Regions from separate parts of the Paenibacillus paludis genome, predicted to be linked through region 1. Evidence: riboswitches for the same ligand, from Rfam matches in the RefSeq annotation. Region 1 holds a riboswitch; the other holds the start of a gene.
What was found. A riboswitch is a leader RNA that binds a small molecule or an ion and turns the genes downstream of it on or off. The one in region 1 is predicted to bind cyclic di-AMP.
Positions count from the first base shown of each region.

Region 1 (3,816 bases):
ATGCCCGCCGCCATAAGATCCTCCAGCCCAATTAGGGCAGGGGCTCCTTCAAAGGAGGTATGTACATGCTGCAGCGCATGACGGATCGCTTCCGGTGATGCATTCTCAACACCGATATCCCCTTTGCGTGTAGCATCCTTCTCCGGGATGAATGCATGCTTGCAGCCTGGCACCTTGGAGGAAACAATCTTGCGGATGCGTTCGCCGGCATGATCGGGATCCGTAAGGATGATCACGCCTCTGCGTTCCATTGCCAGCGCTATCTTGGCGATAACCTTGCGGTCTACCGCTGAACCGCCAGTCTCTATCGTATCGGCCTCCACCGCCCGCTTGACGGCAACCGTATCACTCTTGCCTTCCACCACAATTAATTCCTTAATCATACACGTTGCTCCTTCCTGTAAAACACAAAAAGAAGAGGATTCGCTCCCCTTCTTTTTGGCTAAAGAATGTATAAGTGATGAGCGGTAGCCCGTTCTGTCAGTGCTACACTCACTATAGCTTATAAACCATTAATTTGCAAAAGCGGACCCCGTTAATTCAGCTCCGGCTTCACTGGACCGATCACATAAATAGTCCGGGACTTGCGGCCGAAATTACGGGCATGGCTCAGTGAATCGTAATAAACATCCAACTTGTTGCCTTTGATGGCACCGCCGGTATCCTCTGCTCGGCGAAACCCTAATCCCTCAATGTACACCCACCAGCCGATAGGAATTACATTCGGGTCCACAGCTATTGTCCGGCCTTCTGTTACACGTGTTCCAGAAGCCGTGCGGGTCCCAATGCCTGGTTCTTCTGAAGAATAGGCTGTCATCGACACATTTTTGATCATCTTTTTGTATTGGAAATCTACGCCTGCCTTGTGCACGACGTTACTGCTTTTTGCGGAAACTTTGGTTGTTTTGGATGCCGTACTTTTTTTGGAAGTTGTCACAGCAGCTACAACGGGCTTTGGCAGGGGCTTCGTACCAACATAAACAATTTTATGTTTGGTAACCGTCTGTACTTCCTTGCCAATCATGCGCATAGAGACCAGTTCTCCATCTTGGTAGACCTTCTCGATATGCTGGACCATGACGCCTGGTGCGCCTAACTGTGCCACTTTTACGGTCCCCTTGGTCAGGGAAGGATCTGAGGTCTTAATGACCTGGAATGGCAAATTTTGCTTCCGCTCCACAATCTGCTTGTTGATGCGGACAATTTTAATTTCCATGCCGGCCGATACTGTGGTGTCAAGCGAAGGGTATATCTTGTCACTGCTCTCCAGGCTTAAACCCAGTTTGCTAATGGCGTCACCGATAGTGTCTTCGGTGGTGTACAGCGTTTTTGTTGCTCCATCCGCAGTGAGACTAAACTTCTGCGCACGATTGATCACGACACGGTCGCCGTCCTGTATCTCATCACTAAGGCCAATAGATAATTCATCATGCGGCTGCAGCGAAATTTGTTCCTTAGCCAGCACATCACTGAGCAGCGCTTCGCGCGTTTCCAGCGTCTGTGCTTTCCCGTCTATTACTAAAAATATCTCTTTCTTGCTCTGACCGTGTACGTACAGCAGAATGAGCAGCGCGATAACGATTGATACCGCACCTGCAAGCGAAAGTAAGCGAGGATTCACTTGCTTCCACCGTAATGCGAAAGACCTGCTGGATGATTGCGAATCATGGGATACTTCTGGTTGGAATACGCCCACTCTCTCCATCCTCCTTACATAGCCCCGTCGTCAAGTTGTATATCAAGGTGACTGTATGATTGCTGACGAAACTAGGTTTGAGATTGCAACAGGATACGCCCGCATTGCTTCAGCGTTTCCTGCTCATGGATCGCCTGCCCGGCATAATTACTCCAGATACCTGTTATATAACAGTATGCTGGGAACATTCGCATTATTCAAAACAAAAAAAGCCCAAAAAAGAGTTCACAGAGGACTCTTTCGTGGCTTCTCCGGATGTCAGAATACGCGGGAATGTTTATGCACGAGGTTTCCTCTCTTACTTGCGCTTACGGGGTTAGCTGTCGGGTTCGGGCATAAGAGAGACGCCCTATCTTAGGTCACCCGCTCACGGCGGTTGCCCTCAAATTCACCCCAAAGACCACGTGAAGAAATCAAATAAATTCTGCGGCATTTCTGTGTTGTACTCTATGTACGGACATGCGGCAGGCATTATTGGTTCCCCCGTTCTCCATACGGAGACTCAGCGAGACGATCCATGATTCAGTGACTGTCACAGTAACAACAGCTCACTGCACTGAAAAGATGATATCCTGTTTTGATGCATGTTGTAAAGGACGATTCAACCACGTTTACGCAAAAAAATGATTAAAATATTGTAATATTCAGCCGTTTTTAAATTAAAAAAGTTTAATATATCGGCTATACTTCATTTTTCACCGCTTTTACTCCCGATTTCAGACAATCCCAAATCGTTCCAGTGCGTTCGCATACGTAATTTCCGCCAATTCCTGTAAATCAATCCCTTTTATTTCCGCGGCAGCCTCTGCTACTAATCTCACATGTGCGCTCTCATTTCGCTTGCCCCGGAAAGGGTGCGGTGTCAAATAAGGCGAGTCCGTTTCAATCAGCAATCGGTCCAGCGGAGTCTGGGCCAGCACCTCTTTTGGCACTCTGGCGTTCTTGAATGTAATCGGGCCGCCGAAGGATAGGTGAAAGCCTAAATCCAGGCACATTTTGGCTATTTCCCAGCTGCCGGAGAAGGAGTGCATCACTCCGCCTATTTCATCAGCCTTCTCTTCACGAAGAATCCGCACCACATCTTCATGAGCATCACGGTTATGAATGCAAATCGGCATTTTCAGTTCACGGGCCAGTCCGATTTGTTTGCGGAACACTTCATGCTGTACCTCTTTAGGAGAGGTATCCCAGTAGTAATCCAACCCAATTTCTCCGATGGCAACTACTTTTTTATGACTGCACAGTGAGGCAATCCACTCGAGATCCCCGTCCCTCATGTCTATGGCATCCTGCGGATGCCAGCCGACGGCTGCATAGATATAATCATAGGTTTCAGCAAGCTTCATGGTTGTTGGGATTGTTTCCCTGTTAAAGCCAATATTAATCATTTTGGTAACTCCTGCCTCGAGCGCATTGGCGATTACCTTTTCGCGGTCCTCGTCGAATTGTGGAGCATCCAGATGGGTGTGCGTGTCGAACAATTGCATGTTACATCCCCTTTTCTGTCATAATTTCTATGATGAATTCCAAGTATTTTTGGATTACTTTGCAAAGATTTCTGCAATAGAAGAAGGCAGCAATGGAAGGGCTTTCTGCAGCTTATCCTGTGGAAAATACAGGTGATAACGGCCGCGGTGAATTCCGCTGATGGAGCGTACGATATCTGAAACTTCAGAGATCTCCCTCAGTTTGTCATGGCGGTCAAGCAGCAGAATTTGCTTGCTGTCAAAGCCTTGTCCCGGACGAAACACATCATAGGGCAAATCTGTCGGAAAATCAATTTCCAGATCATAATCGGCATCTAGCCCTGCCACGGCAAAGCTGCGGCGTATTTCGTCAATCGTCTCGGAATCAAGGTTCTCCATCTCTACATATTTATACAGTTTACGATGAATAAACCGGCTGCACAAGTCGCTTAACAATTCATCCTTCTCCAAAGTCCACTGCATGAAGGCGGTCTGGATCATAGCTTCGTCCAGCAGCAGATATTGTTCCACCGTAACCTCTCCGCGGAACAAATCACCTAAAGGATCAATCATGAACCGGAATTCATAACCGCTCTGGTACAGCTCTTTGGCTCTGCGGAAAATTTGCCGCAAAATGATTTCGGAACTGCGTGT
Region 1 is NZ_JBGJZP010000032.1:47,286-51,101, forward strand. Features, by position in the region: gene rnmV (ribonuclease M5) at 1-383, opposite strand, end outside; gene ACAN56_RS33605 (resuscitation-promoting factor) at 536-1,696, opposite strand; cyclic di-AMP (ydaO/yuaA leader) riboswitch at 1,987-2,214, opposite strand; gene ACAN56_RS33610 (TatD family hydrolase) at 2,413-3,183, opposite strand; gene ACAN56_RS33615 (HD domain-containing protein) at 3,238-3,816, opposite strand, start outside.

Region 2 (3,816 bases), on a different contig from region 1:
CATGTACCGGGCGTGAGAATCAAGCTTTATCTGGACCCGCTGCATAAACATCTGCAGGAGCGTTATTTCCAGGCAGCGAAGGCCGCCCTGACCAACTTCAGCAAATGGTACGGACCTTATCCTTACTCTACATTATCCATCGTCGTACCTCCCAAAGAGGGCAACGGCGCCGGCGGGATGGAATATCCCACACTGGTTACTGCTTTTGGCGCAGCTGAGGCTTCTCCAGGAACCTCTCTGGAGCGCACGGTCATTCATGAGATCGGCCATCAATATTTCTACGGGATGTTAGCCAGCAATGAATTCGAGGAGGCCTGGCTGGACGAAAGCTTCACTTCCTACGCCGAAGACAGGCTGATGGAGCAGGAGTATGGGGTATCATCCAATCATGTCCTGCAGGCCAGCCTGGTGACATCCTCCCAGCCGCTTGACCTGGAAACCTGGAAATACACTCCTGCTGATTCCTATGCCCGAAATGTGTACATCCGCGGCAAGCTGGTGCTGAAGGATATCGAACAGCAGGTCGGAACCAAGACGATGGATACCCTAATGGCGGCCTATACCCGTAAGTTCCGCTTCCGGCATCCTTCTACCGCTGACTTCCAGAAAATCGTGGAGAAGGTGACCAAAAAATCCTGGCAAGCCTACTTCGACCAATATGTATACAGCGGCGGTTCTCCGGATTTTTCGATTGATCATATTAAAATCTCTGACCCTAAAAAAGAGGGCGGCGATGATAATGCCCGTTACGAAAGTTCAGTAGCGGTCAGCAATAAAGGAAATCAGTATGGTGACGTCCCGATAAAGTTCACCTTCCTGGATGGCTATACCGTCCAGCAGTTTTGGAATGGAACAGAGAAGGAAACCACCTTTCAGCTAGCCTACAAAGCGCCTCTTTTGTCCGCAGAGATTGATCCGGAGCACTCCATTCTGCTGGAGAGTAAGCATCTCAACAATTTTAGACTGGCGGAGCTGGAGCGAAAGACGCTCTCCCGCTGGACGCTTAGTGCAACGAAGCTGCTTGAAACCCTGCTCGGAACTCTTGTCTGGTGAGGTGAAGGATTGTGAAAAGATCGATAACCCGCGGCTGGTACAGCATGAAAGAGCAATTTTATATTCTGATTCTGCTTTTTATCTATCGGCTGCTTTGGGGCTATTTCCTGTACAGATTCGTCAGGTCAGCCCTCATCCCGGTGCTGCTCCGTTATCCCGATACACACGCCGGCGGCAGCGGAATAGGCAGATTGCTGTATTATATCGAAGGACAGACTGCATTGGGCACAGACCCCGGGGTGCTGCGCTGGCTCTGGCTGCTGCTGGCCCTCTCAGCGCTACGGCTGCTATGCTCCCCCTTTATCCGTGCAGGGCTGCTGCATGAGCTGCACCAGGAGCGCAAAGGGGAGCGGGGAATGTTCTTTTTTCCCGGAATGAAGCTTTACGGACTCCCCGTACTGCTGTTCAGTCTAGCGGAATGGCTTCTGGCCGCAGCACCGCTGTATTGGCTTCTCCCCAAAATGTACGGGCTTCTCCTCAGCGGTATTCTCGATTATACCCTGCTGCTGAGACTGGTTCCTTATGTTCTGGCCTGGCTCCTGTACTTCTACCTGATCCGCATTCTGCTGCTGTACATGCAGTTTGGCTTCACCGGAGGAACAGGCATGTTCTCTTCCTTGCTGGTTGGCCTGAGGGTAATCCTCCCTTCCACCTGTATATCTGCACTGTTCGGCGCCGGCGGCCTGCTTCTGCTGCTGCTCTCCGGAGTGACCGCACTTTTCTGTCCAGGCCTGCCCGCACTGCTGTTCCGGCAATTTTCACCGCTTCCCTCAACGCTGTTCAAAATGTGGAGCATAGCGGGGCAGTATCACCTTTGGTGCAGCAAAACATTTCCACAATAATTACGCCAGTCCCTTGGCATAATAGAAGAGTCACTGCCCCAGATAAAGGGCGGGACTCTTCTTTTGGTTACAACGTGATTTAGGGTATTTGCAAAACTGTAAATCCTCTGGTACAATGATGCCTGTACCAGTAGTAACAACTTTGTAATCTTTTGAAACTAATTTGAAGTAAATGAATGTGCCTTTAAGCATTTAACCTTGTCGATACGTCACTGTTTCGGTGCATAAAACGCCAAATTCCCGGCACCGGGAAGTGGGGGAACCATATTTTGGGTGAATTGATCTCGCTTTAGAGGGGTCATAGGGGAACCTTCTACCGAATCCTTAAGCTAACCTCGCAGGCCTTGGAAGGAGTACATCTTTTGAAAAGTCATAATTTTAAGAAGAAATGCACCGCAGCAGCATTAGGGCTGGTGATGGTGTTCACGCTTGGAGCAGGGAGCGCTTTCGCCGACTCCAGAATGGATACGGTTATTACAAAAACACTGGGAACGACGTATAAAACCGGAGGCATAAGCACTGCCGGCTTTGATTGTTCTGGATTCACCAAATATGTATTTAAGAATGTTGGCCTTACCTTGCCCCGCACTTCCAAAGCACAATTCAGCGTTGGAACCGCCGTATCACGGAATAACCTCCGTTCCGGCGACCTGGTATTCTTCAATACCCTTGGCAATGGAGTCTCCCATGTCGGCATTTATGTCGGCAACGGAAAATTCGCCCAATCCTCTTCATCCCGTGGTGTAACTATCAGTTCAATGAGTCAATCCTACTGGGCCAACCGCTACGTTGGAGCCAAACGAGTAATGAGCACAACAGCTTACAAAGCTATCGCTTACGATTGACATCCCTCAGGAATTTCATCCTCCAATAAATAATTGTAACTTATAGAGATCCGGAAACTGATTATTGCCGTAATCATTTCCGGGTTTTTCCTTTTTGTCTTCCTTATTCTACCTTTTACACGTATTTGAGGTCTGTGAAACACCTTTTTACTAAAAATCCCAACAAATCTAAGTTAAAGCTTACTCAGCGCGTAAATATAAGACCTTTTTAGCAAAGATAACTCTTAAAAAGCGTAAATATTATGCATTAATATGTTTTAAGTGATTGCCAACTGGCGAAGTCTTTGTTACAATTATCGCAGTGAGTTTTTAGTAACATTTTTGTAATTATTGAATCGGGTTTTACAAAGGTTTTGTCATGTATTGGTTAACAAGCTAATCCTAATCAACAGTCATGCCGAGTTCCCTAACCATTAGGGAAACGGGGGAACCGATTTTGGGTGAATTGACCTCCTATTCACAGAGGGGTCATAGGGGACCTTCAACCGAACCCTTAAGCTAACCTCGTAGGCATTTGGAAGGGGTATTCACTTTTGAAGAAGAAGTTAGCAGCAGCAGTACTTAGCTTTTCCATTATGCTTACCATCGGAGCAGGAAGCGCTTTCGCGGATTCCAAAATGGATAAAGTCATCGACAAGACCATCGGAAGTAAATACGTATCCGGCGGTGTATCGACCAACGGCTTTGATTGCTCCGGATTTACAATGTACGTTTTTGATAAGATCGGTATCAATTTGCCACACCAATCCGGTTCCCAATACCAAATGGGTACTGCCATTTCCCGGGATGATCTGAGAGCGGGAGATCTTGTATTTTATAATACAAGCGGTAAAGGTGTATCCCACGTCGGCATTTATGTCGGTGAAGGCAAATTCGCACATGCTTCATCCTCCCGTGGTGTAACCATCAGCACGATGAGTGACAGCTACTACGTCAACCGCTACGTTGGCGCCAAACGGATCATGAGTACAGATGCTTACCAATCCGTTACTTCTGATTCCCAAGACAATGATGACGTACAATAAGTTGTCGTAAAACGGGTACTCTTCCATGATTTTTGCCGAAATCTGGAGGGG
Region 2 is NZ_JBGJZP010000035.1:18,375-22,190, reverse strand. Features, by position in the region: gene ACAN56_RS34315 (M1 family metallopeptidase) at 1-1,053, shown strand, start outside; gene ACAN56_RS34310 (hypothetical protein) at 1,065-1,895, shown strand; cyclic di-AMP (ydaO/yuaA leader) riboswitch at 2,116-2,254, shown strand; gene ACAN56_RS34305 (C40 family peptidase) at 2,312-2,740, shown strand; cyclic di-AMP (ydaO/yuaA leader) riboswitch at 3,126-3,268, shown strand; gene ACAN56_RS34300 (C40 family peptidase) at 3,274-3,765, shown strand.
Region 2: it holds a riboswitch for cyclic di-AMP, as region 1 does, so the genes downstream of both, ACAN56_RS34305 (C40 family peptidase) here and ACAN56_RS33605 (resuscitation-promoting factor) in region 1, are expected to answer to the same signal.